One region of the Peribacillus sp. QJM3NY_7 genome, then DNA from elsewhere that is predicted to be linked to it. Evidence: riboswitches for the same ligand, from Rfam matches in the RefSeq annotation. Region 1 holds a riboswitch; the other holds the start of a gene.
The links. Region 1 has a riboswitch for glycine ahead of gcvT (glycine cleavage system aminomethyltransferase GcvT). Riboswitches for the same ligand answer to the same signal wherever they lie in the genome.

Region 1 (9,857 bases):
CCATTCCCCTCTATTTACGTGGTTTTTTATAAAAAGGTGTTTGTATTATAACGGCTTTCAAACGTTTGGAACGGATTTCCACTTCGACTTCCGCATCCAGCACCGAAAATTCCTTATCGATAAGTACCAATCCAACGTTTTTCTTCAATGTTGGCGATTGGGTACCAGTCGTGACCTCGCCAATGACTTCATCACCGCTGTAGACCTTATACCCATGACGTGGAATGCCACGGTCAATCATTTCAATTCCCACAAGCTTCCGGGGAGCCCCTTTCTCCTTTTGCTCAGCAAGAACGGCTTTCCCGAAAAAATCAACTTCCTTATCCACTTTTACTGCAAAACCAATCCCGGCTTCTATCGGGGTGATGTCCGCCGAAAGCTCCTGCCCATACAGCGGCAGTTTCGCTTCAAAACGCAGGGTATCACGAGCGCCTAAACCAATTGGCTGAACCCCCTCTTCCTTACCGGCATCCATAATCGCCTTCCAAAGGGCAGGGCCATTTTTACTGTCGCTATATATTTCAAAACCATCTTCACCAGTGTATCCAGTACGGGATACCAGCGTGGAGATACCGTTAATCATGACATTATCCTTGAACCTGAAAAATCCAATTTCACTTAAGTCAGTACTTCCGGATAGTTTTTGTAATATCTTCTCTGCAGCTGGTCCTTGAAGTGCCAGCTGTGTATAGTCACTTGATACATTCGTAATTTGGGCATCTTCCGTTAAATTCGCTTGAAGCCAATTGAAATCTTTTTCTGTATTCGCTGCATTGACCACGAGCAGATAGTCGTCCTCAGCCCTTTTATACACGATAAGATCATCAACCGTGCCTCCGTTTTCATAACACATGGCGGTATATTGGGCCCCGCCCTGTTGCAGCTTTGATATATCATTTGTCAGCATCTTCTGTAAAAAGGAAAGGCTCCCAGGCCCCTTAACATCGACTTCCCCCATATGGGAAACATCAAATAACCCCGCTTTTGTCCGTACGGCTTCATGTTCATCCTTTATACCCGAAAATTGGACAGGAAGTTCCCAGCCGCCAAAATCAATCGTTTTACCTCCATATTCACGATAAACCTCAAATAGTGGTGTTCTGTTTAAATTGGTCAAAACATGACCCCCTTCAGATTTTTTTAAAAATTAATTGGCTTCATTATCAAAAGCTTCTTGTCATTACGCATCAGATACATCCTGATTCATGATGTGAAAAAAGCACAAAAAAGGACAGAGAAAGCCCGTTTGAGCTTTTTCTCTGTCCTGAAACCTGAAAGTTTACCTATGTAATAGGTTTTCCCCTTTGGTGGCCGTCCCATAACGGGCGGCGCTCTCCAGAGTTGCGTCCAATAAGAGTTCTTTTGCCTGAGAGATTCACTGCTAAGTTTGCTCCTTCGGCGCTACATCCGTAGTCTCTCCCCTTATCTTCACCCGCATATAAATGGTCTACCATTGAAAGGAAACGAATAAGTTCCAAGCATCGGTAAAACCTTTTAGCATAAATGGGATGCATTCTCTGCCAATTCTCCTAAAACTTCAGAAACCGTTTGACTGATCTCCTTCAGTAATCTTGGATAAATTAGGAGCCTATAGCCCATACTAAGAAAACGCGAACTGCAAAATCGATGTACAAACATTCTTTGTAGCGTTTGGAAATTGGAATTTTCTAAATATACTTATATCCTACCCTAAGAAACTTATCTCTGCAATATTTTTTGAAAAAGAAATATTTTTCTTACTTCACATATGAAATGTTCGGGTTTTGACCTTATATTAAGGAAATTATGATTTAAGAGGGAGTTATTTCTATGAAAATCAATATATCCTTCAATTCTGAATGGAATGACGAGTTTCTGCAAAAGATGGAAAATGACGGTCCATGGGGAAATTGGGAGCTTTATAAGTTGGCGGTTCAAATGGAGGAAAACCTTATCATCCCTGATTTCGAAGGTTTACAGGCCCCAAAGCATCTTCCTCAGCTAACCCCGCTTCCCCATCAATTGGAAGCGGCGAAGCAAGTAGTGGAAAAGATGAATGGAAAAGCCATTTTGGCTGATGAGGTAGGGCTGGGAAAAACAATTGAAGCAGGCTTGATCCTAAAAGAGTATATGATTAGGGGCCTTGTAAAAAAAGTATTGATCCTTGTTCCGGCTTCCCTTGTCACACAATGGGCATTTGAATTGAATACCAAGTTTCATATTCCGGCAGTCGTTCAGAGAAAAAGTTATGTCTGGGACTCCTGTGATGTGGTCATTTCATCCATTGATACAGCGAAACGCGCTCCACATCGAGATATCATCTTTACTCAGGAATATGACTTCATCATTATTGATGAAGCTCATAAACTTAAAAATAATAAGACGAAGAACTATGAATTCGTCCAAAATCTGAAAAAGAAATTTTGTTTACTCCTGACAGCCACTCCGATTCAAAATAAAGTCGAGGAGATATTCCACCTCGTTTCGTTATTGAAACCGGGCCACTTGGGAAATGCTTCGCTCTTTTCGGAAAAGTATAAAGGGAAAGGCCGGAACATAACTGAAGATGAACACCTAAAGGAACTGGTCAATACTGTCATGATTCGAAACCGGCGGGCCGATACTGGCATTGAATGGACAAAACGGCATGTGGAAACCATCACCATTGAATTTTCTCCAACGGAACAAGCATTGTATGATGCTGTTTCCAAATTCAAGCCAATTTCGGATGGATCAAAAGGAAGCGCCTTTTCGGCTCTCACTCTCCAAAGGGAAGCATGCAGCAGCAGAGAGGCTGTCTTTTATACATTAAAGAATATGAGGGATAAATACGATCAGCCTTCCCCTGATTTTTTGGCAAAGCTTGATGATTTATTTACTAAAGTGAATGAAACGGTCCAGAACTCAAAGGCTGAAAAAGCTTTGGAACTGATCAAGAAAATAGATGACAAAGTGATTATCTTTACGGAATATAGGGCGACTCAACTATATCTCCAATGGTACCTACAGCAGAATGGAATTTCTTCTGTTCCTTTCCGAGGCGGTTTTAAGCGCGGAAAGAAAGACTGGATGCGTGAATTATTCCAAAAGAACATTCAGGTATTAATCGCAACAGAAGCTGGCGGGGAAGGGATAAACCTTCAGTTTTGCCATCACTTGATTAATTTTGACCTGCCCTGGAACCCAATGAGGCTTGAACAGAGAATTGGAAGGATTCACCGCCTTGGTCAGGAAGAAGATGTGATGATTTATAACTTTGCCACGAAAAATACAGTTGAAGAACATATACTGAAGTTACTATACGAAAAAATAAATTTATTTGAAAAAGTAATCGGTGAATTGGATGATATTTTAACCAAACTGGATATTAACAACATTGAAGAATATTTAATTGATGTGGTCGGCGAGTCCAAAACCGAAGGTGAAATGAAAGTCAAGATGGATAATTTTTCATCGTTGATCCAATTCGCTCAATCAATGAAGGAAGGTGAGGTTCATGCAGCAACGGGAAATTCATGATTTTTTAATCACTTTCTTTAAAGCCAATGATTGTGAAATACTGGATAATGCACCAACCCACCTTACAGTGCAATTGACGATTGAGATGGATAAAGAATTAATGAACAGACCCTTTTATTGGCATTATCTAGAAAAAACAGGAGGTGTTCCGAACCCGGCACAAATCACTTTCATTACCGATCCAGAACAAGCTCCATCCGATTTAAAGGGAGAAATGATTCATTTCGGCTCCCCTCGTCTTCACCAGATTATTCAATCAACCAAAAAGCTGGCAGGGTATACTAGACTTTTTGAGAATACGCCTCCATCAAAAGGCAGAAATAATCCTTTGTTTCCTTGGCTGACCCTGAATGTGAAAATATCCTATCAATGCGACCGCAAAAAAGATACTTTCATGTCAATCGGACTGAATTTAATCTCGGGTGAAATAATGGAAGGGTTTCACCATCGGGTTTTACCGATTAACGTCACCCCGAAAATACCGGATTACTCCTTTACGCTTTCACCTCTGATCATGCCCAAGAGTGGATTGGCAAGACTTGATACATACATCAGAACCAGTTTCGAGGATGATGACCATTCCTGGGCGGAGGAAGCAATGCTGCGCTGGCAGAATGACTTGAATTTATTGGAGCATTTTTACAAGGATATGGACGAAAAAAGTGAGAGCTATTATACCGAAAAAGAAGCACTAAAAGCACAATATGAACCCAACATCAGAATTTCCATCATCAACGGAGGATTATTTTACCTTTCAGATAGGGCTTTGGGATAAGGAAAGAACAAAAAAACAGATGTCCCAAGTTCAGGACATCTGTTTTACTTTTTGATCGTTTTCCTTATAAACATCGACAAAGCAAAAGGGACAATGCCAAACCAATGTGACATACCCTGGTTTTTATCCTCTTTTCTGTGAAGGCGTTTTTCTTTTCGTTCTTTTTTCGTCAGATTGAAATACTCGACAAGCTGCTGCGTCAGATATTTAATATAAGCGTTTGTAGACATATAAAATCATCACCCTACGCAAAGTATGTCCGGTTTACGCTTTTTTTATTCCTTTCCTTGCTCCCTTCACCGTAAACCTCTCGCGTTCCCTAATAAAATGGTGTTGATTTTACTATTACACAGCTTGCCTCTCCAACCATTCTTTCACTTCCCCCGCTTCTTTATCGTATTGAATGATGACCCTGCCCTCTCGATCATTTTTAGTTTTGGAAGAAAACTCGATATAGACGTAAGGACCTTCTTGCTTCATTAAGGAATATCGCACCACACCATTGGGATATGATATTTCCCCCTGGATGATTTTCGGAATCTCTTCGCCCCACTCTGCCGTCACATCCTTGATGGCTAGATGGACAAGATGGTCGGCCACAAGCGACTCTTCCACTTCTTTATAAAACTTTTTATCAATGATAAACTGGTCGATCATTAGTATCGTGAACATGATGAAAACACTCGCCACAATCATGACCATCGGGAAAACGACTCCTTTTTGATTATTCATCAATTTTCGTATCATTCCTAAAGAAAGGATGAAATCTTCGACTGAAAGTAGTCCCTGCTTTATCCGTTATATTTATAACAATGACACTGCCATCCTTATTGACCTGGAATTCCGAAATGTTCTGCAAGATGACCTCATGCCCCATACCATCCACTCGTCTTCGGACCTTATCTTCATATTGTTCCAGCGATGCTAATTGTTCACCTGAAAGCAAATATAATTTATTTCCCATTACATCTTGTGCTTTGGAACTCCGGACCTCCTGCTTCACTTGCATGGTAAAGACCTCCCACTCCTTAGGATGCAATTTATCAACGGACCTCATCTGGGTGTGAATGATCGAGAAGAGCTGCAGAACGAAAAGCGACGTCGTCATTAAAATCAATAAAGAAAAAAGCAATTCGATCATCGTAAAGCCATCATTTTTTCGCAGCATCACAAATGGATTCCCAATTACCCGTTTCATGTTCATAGCGTACACACCCTTTAATCATTCCCGGGAAATCCCCATGGTCCTTCCAAAACAATTCAAAGCTTCTTTTTTTGTAAATGATCTCCTGACCAACTGCTTGAATCTCCCCATCCATGAACGCCGTCAATCTTTCATATAATAAATGGTGGGCTTCGGTCCTTACGGGAATATCTTTCCGCTGCGTCAATACCTCTTCAAGAATTGGTAAAATGGCAAGGGCCAGTAATATACAAATAGAAAATGCGGCCATCAGCTCAAGGTAGACGTACCCTTTACAATTTCTCAATCCGGAACCTCCCTTTACCGATATTGAGGACCAGCTTGTACTTTCCCTTTGAGGTATCAATCATAATCGTTCCGGCTTTGGATGCATTTCCATATTGATTAAAATGAAAGCTGAACCCCAAAGTGCCGCTTAAAAACTGGATATCCTCTGGTATACTTCTCTCTAAAACGATCCCCTCCTTATAAGACGAAACGGTATAAATCTTTTCGGTATTATCAATATGGAGGTAAATCAAGCTCTTATGACTGATGGCATACTGTTGAGCATAGAAAAGATCTTCATGAAATTGTGAAAGAAAAAGCCTATTTTCCATTCCTTTAGTGAAGCTGGGATATAGATTAGGACCAATGGAAATTAGGAGTACAAAAATAGCGAGGACAATAAGGGTTTCAGATAGTGTATACCCACCATCGGAATTCCGTATATTCACTTCTCTCCTACTCAACGACCGTTATCATTCCTTTACTATCCAAACTAATTTCATCCCCATTAGGGCAGGATGTCTGTTTGAGATAGCCTTGACTTTCCAATTCACCGATACTTCCGGGCAGTTTAGCATTATCGATTTCATAAGCCTGCACCTGTGCTTGGGCCATCTTAACGAAAGCTTCACATCCTTTAGACTGGATTGTGGATTGGTTTTTCGTGATATTGGGGATTGTTATAATCAAAAGGATGGATATCACCAGTAAAACAATAAGCATTTCTATTAGGGTAAAACCACGTTCATTCATCACTTTCTTCAACATATCATCATGCTCCTAAAAGCATCTGAATACCAGATGACCTTCGGGCATTTTCACCTCCGGAATACAAAAATGAAATCCTATAAACCTTCGAGCAGTGAGAACATCGGCAGCAAAACCGCCAAATAAATGGACACGATCAAAAGACCTATCAGTGAAAACATTAGAGGCTGAATGATTTTCAAGATTGCATTCATTCTCTCTTCAATTTTCTCCAGTATAAAACGACTGTAATGAAGTAACTCGGCATCAAGTCTGCCGTATTTTTGACCATTTGCAGCGACCACCGGTAAATTCCCATCAAAATATGGGAGCTCCCGAAAAATCATTTCAAGTGATCTGCCCTCGATCAGATCATCCTTGATGATATTGCAAAGTTTTTGGTAAAAAGGCTGCTGTTGATTTATCGAGAATAATTTGATGCTATCGTTAATCGATAGTCCTCCGGAAAGCAAGCCACTGAATTGGCTTGCAAAAAAATATGTTTCGTATAATTTGATGAACGTCCCGAATATCGGAATTCCCATCAAAATCCTTCGCTGCCTTAATGGGCATAATCCATTGAACCAAAATCGTTTGAGTGCATACAAGAATAGGAGCAATCCGAGTAATAAGAAGGGTAGTGCTGGAAGAATTAACGTGGAGGCTGACATTAATCTTAAGAGAATATGCTGATCGACATCCATCGTGAAATAGATGGTCTGGAATTGGGGAAGGAGAACACTCTGAAGAATATAAAAAACGATGCTTACAAAAAAGACTAAGAATACGGGATACACCATTAACTTTTTTACTTTATCCATATCCTCGATTCTTTTCTTCCAATATCGCCCTCCTTCTTTCAACGCCCGTTCCAGGTCGCCATATTGTTCTCCATAAAATATATAACTTACAAGCTGCGGATGAAAATTAAGATGGGTCAGCACCATGTGCAACGGGTAGCCGTTCCTTAAATCGGCTATAGCCTGAGTGAAGTCTTCCGCTTTCTTCTTTGATTCCTGAAACTCAAGAAAATGTAAGGCTTCCGCCAAAGGATAACCATGATTCAATAATTCACCTAGCTTCGAAATAAAGACCGCCTGCTCTTTTACCTTCCATTTACTTTTTGGTTTCATGGTAGACCAGCCGTTCATATTCCTGAGATCCCACATAGCCCATCGCAACCGCTTTTCCGATTTCATCCTTTAATTGGCGGTAGCTGACCGTTGCCATTTCTTTTTCATCTCCCATTATCCGGAGAACTTCAGCCAGACTTTTTCCATATAGCAATTCATATACACTTGCCCTTTTATTCCTTGCAGTCATTTTGCAAGCTAAAGCACAGTCCTCTTTACACGGAAGACATCGCAATTCAACCAGCCGCTGCGCTGTCACGCCAATCAAAGTCTGTTCAACCTCAAGTAAGCTGACACCAAATTCCAGTAATCTGGAGATGGCGCCCGGGGCGTCCCTCGTATGCATGGTCGTTAGTATCAAATGACCGGTTAATGCGGCACGGACTGCGATTTTGGCAGTTTCTGCATCCCGGACTTCCCCAACCATGATCACGTCCGGGTCATGCCTCAGAACAGCTTTTAGGCCGACTGAATACGTAATGCCCGCCTTTTCATTGATTTGGACTTGCAATACCTTTTCGGATACATTTTCAATGGGATCTTCAAGTGTAATGATATTTCGATTGATCATCTCATGGGCGTGGTGAAGCAGGGAATATAGTGTCGTGGTTTTCCCACTGCCGGTCGGGCCGGTAAATATGAGCATGCCATGGGAATGCTTCAGGAGTGCAATCAATTTTTGAACGGTGTTTGGAAATAAGGATAACTGTTCTAGAGGAAGGATATTCTGTTGGGGTATTAAGCGTATGACCAAACTTTCGAGATGGGCAGTGGGTAAAGTGGAAAGGCGGAGTCCGACCACCTGGTTAGCCAAATTAATGGTGATGGCACCACTCTGGGGCCTCCTTTTCTCCCCTATATCCATCGAGGCAAGGAACTTCAAATGAGCGATCAGCCTTTCAGCTTCAAAGAATGATAATGTTTCCTGGGGAACAAGCTTATTGTCTATTCTGAATTGGATGTGAGGCCCCTCGCCGCGAAAAAAAATGTGGATATCCGATGCCGATTCCACGATGGCACGGGTTAGTATTTTTTCTGCGGTCTTTTCAATCGATATCAATTCATTCATCACCTCCTATGTTTCTTGTTTTATTGATTCGACAATCCACGACAAATTCCTGCTTCAGAATAAAAAAAATTCCCGAAAAACTTCGAGAATCATCTCACATGCTTATTTTCAAATCAAGTCTCCGGGAAACCAAATTTCTTAATGCATCTACATTATGGCCAATCACCAGTTTTTCCCCGTCTATGAGAATGGGCCTTCTTAATAACTTCGGTTCTTTTGTTAATAATTGGATGACATCAGAAAGCACCATTTCGTCAATATTAACTTGTAAGTCTTTGTAAGCTTCACTTCTTGTCGCCAAGACTTCATCAAGTCCCTCCGATGTCAATTCAAGAATTCTTTTTAACTCTGCTACAGTTGGTGTCTCTCTGAATAAATGTCGCTCATCGAAGGAAACTTGATTGGCGCTTAACCATTTTTTTGTTTTGCGGCAAGATGTACAGCTTGGATACGAAAAGAAAGTTAACTGTGCCATACTAATCACTCCCCGTTCACATTTTGTATACATTTATAGTCTATACAATTATTGTACAATGTTTGTATAATAAATGTATACATATTTGCTTTATAAAACCGTTTTAAATGTGAACGTTTTTTAAACTAAAGAGTGTTTGCCCTTTCCCTTATTCCATTTTTTTCTGCCTGCATTATAATGGACATAGGTAAACTATGGAATAGCAGGAGGGTGTAATGGAACAAACGTTAAAAATAACAAACGTGTTAGCTGATCCCACCAGATATTATATATATCAGCATATAGTGAACAACCATGGTGATGTATCGGTACAGGAAATCGCCGATTCTTTCAACATCCATCCAAATGTTGCCCGTCTACATTTGTCAAAACTTGAGGATATCGATATGTTGACCTCGATTTCCCGAAAGACCGGGAAAGGCGGCCGCCCAAGCAGACTTTATCGATTATCTGACAAAGTCATACAGCTTCATTTTCCATATAGGAACTATCAGCTGCTTGCAAAGATTGACGTCCAGTCGATGATGACATTAGGGGAACAAGGAAAACAGGCTCTTTATGAAACGGGAAAAGTATTCGGGGAGGAATTGATCAATCAGCAACTTGCCCTGAACTCGACATCGATCGATCGGCTTGCTTTTGCGGAAAAAGTCAACATGCTTAAAAATGTGGCTACCATTGCAGGGTTA
Region 2 (9,857 bases), 2.6 Mb from region 1:
AGTGCCTTGATTGGCATTCCGCTCGCATTCATTTTTAACCGTTACGATTTTCCCGGCAGAAGCTTCTTTTCATCAGCAGCGATTTTGCCGATTGTCCTTCCATCATTGGTAGGGGTAATGGCCTTTATGTTTTTATATGGAGAATCGGGATTGATTCCAAATGCCATCAAGGACCTGTTCGGTCTCGATAAGGTTCCATTCAAGATTGGCGGGGTACCGGGAATTCTTATCGTGCATGCCTATACGATGTATGTTTATTTTTATATGACCGTATCCGCTGCAATCAATAAAATAGATCCATCACTTGAAGAAGCCGCTTATAACTTAGGAGCAAATAAATTAAAGGTTTTTTGGAAGGTGACATTTCCATTATTGACACCTGCAATCGTTGCCGCCTCTTTACTTGTTTTCATGATATCGATGGCTTCTTTCAGTGCCCCGTTTTTATTAGCTGGCGGATACAGGGTGTTAAGCCTGCAAATTTATTTTTCAAAAATCAATGGTGATATGGAAATTGCCGCTACCCAATCGGTCATTCTATCCATCGTTTCGATTTCATTTCTATTATTCATGCGTTGGTATCAGAATAGGAAGGATTATCGAATGGTCTCGAAAGGGATTGGGGCACACAGGAGTGAAGTGAAGAACCCGGTTATGAAATGGGTGATGGTCGTAACGGGGGTCATCGGCGTAATTATTCTGCTTTTACCGCACTTTACGATTCTTTTACTTTCACTTGTGCCGGATGGAACCTGGACATTTCAAACGTATCCCACAGTATTTAATGTTGAAAATTACAGGCTTTTGTTTGAAGACCCTAATATCTTCAAGCCGTTAAGAAATAGTTTACTGATGGCGTTTATTGCTACGTTGGCAAATCTGGTGTTTGGGGTCATAGCGTCCTATGTACTTGTCAAACGGAAATTCGTCGGGAAAAGCTTTGTCGATATTCTAGTCATGATTCCTTGGGCGTTGCCTGCAACGGTCATAGGGATGAACTTGATATTCGCATTCAATGAACCTAGTGTTTTTTCTTTCGGTCAAATCTTGGTAGGCACATTTTGGATTTTGCCGCTTGCCTATTTCATCAGGCATATTCCACTCGTTGTCCGGTCGACTAATGCCGTTCTGGAGCAGCTGGATGATTCGATTGAGGAAGCAGCCAGAAACTTGGGGGCTAAGTGGTTTTATACCTTCAGAAGGGTAATATTTCCGATTATTATGCCTGGTGTTTTATCAGGGACATTATTGGCATTTATCGAATCTGTGGGGGAATTCCCGACCTCGGTCCTGTTGTACACGATTTCAAACAGGCCCATATCCATTGAAATCATGAATCAGCTTCGGATGTTCAATATGGGGCAGGCCGCTGCCTATGGGATGATTCAAATCACGCTGATTGTAATCGTTCTCTTTATTTCGAACAAGTTTTTTGGAATCAAAGCGGAAAAAGCTTTATAAATCGGAGGTTCAAAGATGAGCAGGCTTGAACAATTTATCAAAAATGAAGGTAGTGTCTTTCCCGGAAAAACCTATGTTAGAGAGCTTCTGATGCCTGTTTTTAATGATCAAAGAGATTACTTATTTGATGCAATGTTCGATATTCATCGGGCACATGTCATCATGCTTTCGGAACAAAAGATCATTAAAGATGAAGAGGCGAAAACCATGCTTGATGGGATTCGGAAAGTGGCCCAAACAGATCTCGCGCAGTTGACCTATCAGCCCCAATTCGAAGACCTATTCTTCATGATGGAGGCAAAGATCGGTGAGGAAATCGGCCATGAACTTGCAGGGAAGATTCATATCGGCCGCAGTCGTAATGATATGGGGGTTGCGATGTACCGGCTTGTTTTGAGAGGTCATCTGCTCCAATTGGTTGGCTATGCAAACCAATTGAGTGAAGCATTCTTGGTGCAGGCTGAAAAACATACAGAAACCTATATTACAGGTTACACACATACCCAACCGGCTCAGCCGACTACAATAGGACATTACTTTTTAGCCATTTATGATGTGCTTCAAAGGGATATTGGCCGGTTATGGGCAGCCTATGAAACGGTTAACCAATCCCCTTTGGGTGCAGCCGCGTTAACGACCACCGGTTTTCCGATCAGTCGGAACCGTACGGCTGAACTGCTTGGGTTTGATTCTGTGATTGAAAATTCCTATGACTCGATTGGCGGGGCAGATTATTTATTGGAAACCGCAACTGCCATCATGACGTGCATGGTCAATACCGGAAGGTGGATCCAAGATTTCCTGCAGCATGTGACAAGGGAGTTTGGTACATTTCACGTGGCGGACCCTTATGTTCAAGTGAGCAGCATCATGCCGCAAAAAAGGAATCCTGTCTCCATTGAACATTCCCGTTCGATTGCAAGCAGTGCGTATGGTGATGCACTTGCTGCAATGAATATGATTCACAATACACCATTTGGTGATATCGTCGATACGGAAGATGATTTACAGCCACATTTATATCGGGCTTTTTCGAATGCAGGCCGTGTCATGAAACTAATGTATGCCGTCATGTCGACTTTGAAAGTAAATGAAGAACATACAAAGAAAATGGCCGCAAAATCCAGTATAACGATTACTGAATTAGCGGATACCCTTTCAAGAGATTACGACATATCCTTTAGAAAAGCCCATTCCATAGCCAGTCATATTGCAAAAAAGTCGATTAGTGAAGGGAAAGAGCTATATGATTGGGACACACAAGAAATCAACAAGATCATCAATGAATTCGTATCAGTGAACATAGCAGAAGATGAATGGAAAAAAATAATCTCTCCCGAATATTTTGTGGAAATCAGAAGCATTCAAGGCGGGCCCTCCCCGAAAGAGGTTACGAGAATGATTTTAAATAGAAAACAAAAACTGGAACAAGAGTTGCAGGAATATAAGAAAGTGGTCAAAGAATTGAATGATGGCAGGAAGGCTTTAGTGGATTACTGAAATGAGCTTTAACGGGCATGAAACTCACGAGTATTTGCTTCATGGACACGAGTAAAAGCATGAAATTCACGAGTATTTGCTCCAAACTCACGAGTAAAAGCCCGAACCTTCTGAAAAGAGTATTTTTTGTTGGCTCGGAAGCAATACGATGCATTTCACTAAGAAAGCTTCATATTTTATGATATATAGTCATTCTTTATCAGGGTGGCTATTTATTTTGGATTTTTAATGCAACTGAGTCATCCCCAGTGACCATGAATATAGATTATTCCTAAAAGCAATTCTATTATTTGGAGAATATATAATGTGAGGCGGAATGTTAATGTCAAATAGATCTCAGTTCGGTGTTATCCTGATTTTAATAGCTTTCGTAATATCGATTACTTTTTGTTTGAACCCGGAAGTCTTATTAAGAGGTGGATATGATTTAGCTATGGATGGCCTGGTAGTATCCAGAACCTTGATGATTATTTTTTCGTTGTATTTATTAGTTAAAATAGGGGATTTGTTTATAAACAGAAAAGATTAATAGTCTAAAATGAGGTTTCCCATCAACAATATTGAGATAAAGGACACTATGCTTGGAAGCCGAGAATAAGAAAGGCTCAGTCTTTTGACTGAGCCTCCAATGTTTATTGATCCATAACCAGTTTCAAAATTTGCTTCATATATCGTTAACGGATTTAGGTTCCAACTGAACCGCGTGCTTTCTGAAAGCAATACTCACCGTGATCATCACAATGAAATTGACTGCCAATGCAATGATTCCCACATTCAAATCTTTTGCTGCTTGCGGCAAGGATGGAAACAAGGTCCCTATTGTCGATTGACTGAGTGTAATGCAGATTACGATGGCCAATCCGGTAATGATGCCGGCGATTGCGCCAAATTTATTGATCGGATTATTCCTTTTCAGACTAAAGAGAAGGGATGGGAAGAGCTGTGTGATGAGACTGTATCCCATAAGAATTAATGCCGACATCGTTTCGCCGCCGTTTAAGGTGAAGTAGACGGCTATAAGGGCAATGATTGGCACAAGGAACTTTGCCAATCGTACAATATGGCGATCGGATACGTTAGGTGCAAATTCCTTATAAACGTTTTTCGCGAGCAGTGTAGCGACGCTCATCAAAAGCATGGATCCCGGCACCAATGCGGTCAACAATCCAGCGCCGCCGATTATGCCTATAAACCATGGATCAAAGGTCTCGATCGAAAGGCGCAGCAATGAGAGGTCCGCATCTGCCCCAACGAGTCCGGGCACTTTCAATATAGCTGTAAACCCAACGAAAAAGACGAATAACAGCATGAGTGTATATAAAGGACTGATGATGGCGTTCTTTCGAAATACCTTGCCGCTGCGTGCTGAATAAACAGCGCTGAAAACTTGCGGCCACATATAGAAACCGAATACGAGCAATATTACCGTGGAGATGAACCATGATACGCTAAGCCCCTGATCAGGGAACTTTAGAAAACCAGGCTTGGCGGCATCAACCGCTTCAAACATCGGCTGAAATCCGCCAAAGTAATGTATCGGCAGATAAATCCCCAAAAATCCTATTATGGCGACCATCATGATATCTTTAATGACCGCGGTCCAAACTGAACCGTGTATACCGGAGATCATCACATAAATGGTAAGGCTGATCGCCCCCATCCAAACTGCCTCAGACATTGAGATGGCACCATAAGATGCTTCTGAGACAATGATCCCCAATCCTTTCAGCTGCACGACGATCACTGGGATCATCGACACCACACCGACAAGTGCAGCCAAAATTCCTAAACTGGGACTCTTATATTTGCTTACAAAGAAATCGGATTGAGACATCAGTTTATTTTCTTTGGCATATCTCCATATTTCCGGCAGGAGCCAATAGGATAATACGTAAGACAAAGTAATGTAAATTAGAACATATAGAGCGGGTGCGCCCTTGCCATAAGCCCAGCCGCTGCCGCCAAGGAAGGAGAAGGTCGTATAGATTTCCCCGGCCATCAGCAGAAAGACGAATATCGCACCAAAACCGCGTCCGCCCACCGTCCATTGTTCCAAGTCCATATCTTTTCCTTTTGAAGAGCGTATTCCTAAAAATATCGATAGAAGTAAAAATGCTAAAATGATTAAGAGAGCAATATTCATTCCTGGTCACCTTCCCGATTCCTGGGATCCAGCTTATACATGATGCCGAGTATGGCAGAGGTAAGGACCACCCACATAGCCATCCAGAACATATTGAAAGGCATCCCTAATACATATGGTTCTATTTTATTAACAAAAGGTAGAAATCCCAGTATGCCTATAAAAGGAACTAGTGTAAGAATATATATAATCTTCATTAAACAACCCCTCCGTTTTAAATAAAGTGAAACGCCCACCAATGGGGGTTTATTCTTCAATGCCACTGATGGATGGGTGAACCAAACCGGATGGAAAATTCATACATGACGGAAAAGGTCCGATAATATATACTAGCTTACACTATTTTGATATAAAATTTAATGCAGTTGCCTGATATATTTTAGCAAAAGTGTGCAGAAAGCCGAAGGCCTAATATGTTCATATGCAGATAAAGCCTTGAATTCATATTGAGTTTAAGGCTTTATTTCCTTTAGCTATCTTTTTTTTCGATAATTATATAGTATCACCAAGAGGATGAACCAGATTGGGGTCAAGAGCAGTGATAGCCGTGTAGCTTCAGCGAATAGCATAACAATAAGGATGAACAGGAATAAGCCTAAAATGACGTAATTGACAAAAGGTGTAAAAGGAGCCTTGAAAGTCGATTCGGCTCTTAGGTCAGGCCTTGTTTTCGAATATTTGATATGGGAGATCAAGATAATGCTCCATACCCATATGAAACAGATGGCACTGATGGTAGTCACGACAGTAAATGCCTGTTCCGGTATCAGCTTGCTTAATAATGCCCCTATTGATACAACGATTGTGGATGTGAATAAGGCATTGCCCGGGACAGCCTGTTTATTTAATTTTTCCAGTTTAGCAGGGGCTTCGCCATTCCTGCTTAACGTATAAAGTATTCGGCTCGTTGAAAATAAACCGCTGTTGCATGCAGAAGCAGCGGATGTCAAAACGACGAAGTTGATGATCCCTGCAGCGACTGGAATGCCGATTAACGCAAAGACCTCTACAAATGGACTGCTTGTGGCATCCAGTTGTGTCCATGGGTTGACGCAGAGAATGACGAATAGTGCACCAACGTAGAAAAGCAAAATCCGGACAGGGATTTTATTGATGGCAGATGGAATGTTCTTTCGCGGGTTCGCCGTTTCTGCTGCAGAAACCCCGACCAATTCGACACCGACAAATGAGAAGACGACCAACTGTAAAGATAACAGGAATCCGGAAATGCCATTGGGGAACATGCCGCCATGATTCCAAAGGTTCGTTAGGGAAACCGTTCCGGTATTGGTATTGAAGCCGATGATCAGAAGGAAAACTCCTACGATGATCAAGGCGATGATCGTGATTACTTTAATGATGGCAAACCAGAATTCCAATTCGCCAAAGATCTTAACGGTCAATAGGTTCAATCCTAACAGAATGACCAGACAAAGCAGAGCCGGAATCCATTGAGGGACATCAAACCAATATTGCATATAAACACCGACAGCTATGATATCGGCCATTGCGGTCATGATCCAACAAAACCAATATGTCCAACCGGTCACGAAGCCGGCCCATGGACCGACATATTCAGTTGCGAATTCAGTGAATGATGTGTACCCTGCATTGGATAAAAGCAATTCCCCCAGGGCCCTCATCACAAAAAACAAGGCAATCCCTATTATCATATAAGAGAATAATATGGAAGGACCTGCTAATTGTATGGCTTTTCCGGAACCTAAAAATAAACCGGTGCCAATGGTTCCTCCTATTGCAATCAGTTGTACATGTCGATTTTTTAAATCTCTTTTTAATTCTTGTTTAGCCAATTCGTACGCCCCCGTTTTTATAGTCTTGGTAGTGAATGTTTACCTGCATGGTCTTGGAGAGAGGGACGTGATTGTCGTCCAGCTTGCCTTTCCCATTTGTTGTTTTAGTCCAATCACAAAATGGACATTAAAAAAAGAGATTGGATAATACCAATCTCTTAAAGGGCTCAGAATAACAATATATCATTCGTTACTCTTCTGTCCTTTTGCCTGAGATTGTGAATCCTTCGGCGCTGCATCTTGTACAGTCTCTCCAGAAGCTGCTCCTGCTATAGTGTCATCCATAGCATTCATCGCTTGCTTGTATGCGGTTGTGAAGAAATGTCAGTCAGTGATAATTTTCCACTGCTTGATCATTTCATTATGCTTATAAAATAATATTGGAATTCTATCATCTATTTTTCGGTAGGTCAACAAATTTTTTGAAATGAAACAGGCATTATCTGTAGTTTAATAGTGGTCTGAATTTAACTTAAGGTCTAAGCAGAAGTGATTGTTTTCTACTCATTATGAACGATCACTATAATAAAATACTGAACATCATTTTTTTAAAATGATATTTTCTGATTAGAAAAATCAACAAGATATTATTGGCAACTGTTTATTTCAAAAATACAATTGTATTTTTACAGAATATTTACTATTATAAGATAAGAAAACATAAATGAAGTGTTATTGGTATTTTTTCGATAGAGCATTTCTAACTGCAATAATTAATAAGTTCATGGTAAGGATAGAAAAGCATTACCGATATTGCATCTGGAGGAGTTAATCATGTCGAACAAGGAATTAAAGAGAGGGCTGGAAGCACGTCACATTCAAATGATAGCTTTGGGCGGAACCATCGGAGTCGGGTTATTCATGGGATCTGCGAGCACGATCAAATGGACCGGGCCCTCTGTAATGCTTGCTTATGCCATTGCAGGTATTTTTATATTTTTCATCATGCGTTCCATGGGTGAGATGCTTTATTTAGAACCGACTACAGGTTCTTTTGCAACCTTTGCGAGTAGCTATATACATCCTTTGGCAGGTTATATGACTGCTTGGAGCAATTGGTTTCAATGGGTAATCGTCGGAATGTCCGAAATCATTGCGGTTGGCTTGTATATGCAATATTGGTTCCCGGAGTTACCGGCCTGGATACCAGGTGTGGTCGCCATGATCATCTTGGGAGCGGCCAACCTCATTTCCGTTAAATCATTCGGGGAATTTGAATTCTGGTTTGCACTTATAAAAATCATAACGATTATATTGATGATCGTTGCCGGCCTGGGCCTTATCTTCTTTGGAATAGGCAATGGCGGGGATGCGATTGGATTATCGAATCTTTGGGAAAATGGCGGCTTCTTTACGGGAGGCTGGACAGGATTCTTCTTTGCGCTTTCACTTGTCGTGGCTTCCTATCAAGGCGTTGAGCTTATCGGCATCACAGCAGGGGAAGCGAAAGACCCAACGAAGACCGTAACAAAAGCGATTCAATCAATTATATGGCGCATTTTAATTTTCTACATTGGTGCCATTTTCGTCATCGTGACAGTATTCCCTTGGGATCAACTGGATGACTTAGGCAGTCCGTTTGTTTCGACCTTTGCCAAAATAGGTATCACTGCAGCGGCAGGCATCATTAATTTTGTGGTCATCACTGCGGCGATGTCTGGATGCAACAGTGGGATTTTCAGTGCAGGTCGTATGCTTTACACACTGGCATTGAATGGCCAAGCTCCGAAAGTCTTTGCTAAAGTATCTAAAAATGGAGTTCCGGCATATTGCACGATCGCTGTACTATTAGGGTTGGGCATCGGGGTTATCCTGAATTACCTTGCACCGCCGCAAGTATTCCTTTATGTGTACAGTGCGAGTGTTTTGCCTGGGATGATTCCATGGTTTGTCTTACTTATCAGTGAGCTTAAGTTCAGAAAGGTAAATGCCGCTGAAATGGAGAAACATCCGTTCAAAATGCCGTTGGCCCCTTACAGTAACTATGCGACAATAGCCTTTTTACTGATGGTGCTGGTAGGTATGTGGATCAATCCTAGTACAAGGATTTCCTTGGTTGTCGGAATCGTTTTCCTAGCCTTGGTAATAGCAAGTTATTACATGCTGAAAATGGATAAACGAACACCATTGGATGTTAAATCCGATGATGAGATTTCAGGATAAGAAATTCTAGTAAAAAGCCCTTCTCTAATTCGAGAAGGGCCTTTTTTTCCTTGTAGATCAATTGTGGAATTCACGAGTAAAACGGCGAAACTCACGAGTAAAGTCGTTGAATTCACGAGTAAAACAGCGGAATTCACGAGTAAAGTCGTCGAATTCACGAGTAAAATAGCGAAATTCACGAGAAGTTGTTGAATTCACGAGTAAAACGGCGAAACTCACGAGTGTAGCTAATTTGACCTCGTAACAAGGGAGGGACAGCAAGGGGAATGATTAGGATTTGTTGGTTCCAATGCAGAAATCGCAAATAGGACAACCAATCCGAGTAAAAAGACCGCAAGTAAAGGAAGTATTATTTTTCTTCAGCTTGTACAACATCCTTGTCCAGGGGCATGAAAAGAACCACCCCATGTTTGTGATGGAGTGGTTCTTTTCATACGTTAAGTTCAGCCTTTTCCTGCTTGGAAACCTGGATATTTGGTCATTCCGCCATCAGCATATAAGGTCAAGCCCGTTACATAGCTCGATTCAGCGGAAGCGAGCCAAGCGGCACAAGCGGCAATTTGTTCCGGTTTTCCGATGTATCCCATCGGTATCAGGTTGATGACTTCTTGTTTAGCTTTCGGGTCATCGAATTTTTCGGCATTGATGGGTGTGTCGATTGCACCAGGTGAAATATTATTAATGCGAATCCCTTTAGGAGCATATTCAAGTGCAAGGGTTTCTGTCATCATCTTGACTCCGCCCTTACTTGCTGCATAGTGGACAAAATGAGGCCA

Region 2: linked by a shared signal. The riboswitch ahead of AC0VX1_RS03210 (amino acid permease) and the one ahead of gcvT (glycine cleavage system aminomethyltransferase GcvT) in region 1 are both predicted to bind glycine.

The regions. Positions count from the first base shown of each region.
Region 1 is NZ_CM149663.1:3,603,181-3,613,037, forward strand. It holds gene gcvT (glycine cleavage system aminomethyltransferase GcvT) at 11-1,117, opposite strand; glycine riboswitch at 1,258-1,341, opposite strand; glycine riboswitch at 1,345-1,432, opposite strand; gene AC0VX1_RS17225 (DEAD/DEAH box helicase) at 1,810-3,498, shown strand; gene AC0VX1_RS17230 (YqhG family protein) at 3,476-4,273, shown strand; gene AC0VX1_RS17235 (YqzE family protein) at 4,318-4,503, opposite strand; gene comGG (competence type IV pilus minor pilin ComGG) at 4,619-5,005, opposite strand; gene comGF (competence type IV pilus minor pilin ComGF) at 4,998-5,477, opposite strand; gene AC0VX1_RS17250 (hypothetical protein) at 5,425-5,763, opposite strand; gene comGD (competence type IV pilus minor pilin ComGD) at 5,750-6,193, opposite strand; gene comGC (competence type IV pilus major pilin ComGC) at 6,201-6,512, opposite strand; gene comGB (competence type IV pilus assembly protein ComGB) at 6,590-7,624, opposite strand; gene comGA (competence type IV pilus ATPase ComGA) at 7,608-8,684, opposite strand; gene AC0VX1_RS17275 (Spx/MgsR family RNA polymerase-binding regulatory protein) at 8,788-9,168, opposite strand; gene AC0VX1_RS17280 (helix-turn-helix transcriptional regulator) at 9,384-9,857, shown strand, end outside.
Region 2 is NZ_CM149663.1:661,504-671,360, forward strand. It holds gene AC0VX1_RS03185 (ABC transporter permease) at 1-1,461, shown strand, start outside; gene argH (argininosuccinate lyase) at 1,477-2,961, shown strand; gene AC0VX1_RS03195 (hypothetical protein) at 3,284-3,490, shown strand; gene AC0VX1_RS03200 (sodium:solute symporter family protein) at 3,626-5,104, opposite strand; gene AC0VX1_RS03205 (DUF3311 domain-containing protein) at 5,101-5,301, opposite strand; gene AC0VX1_RS03210 (amino acid permease) at 5,578-6,918, opposite strand; glycine riboswitch at 7,107-7,185, opposite strand; gene AC0VX1_RS03215 (amino acid permease) at 7,693-9,081, shown strand; gene AC0VX1_RS03220 (glucose-1-dehydrogenase) at 9,525-9,857, opposite strand, start outside.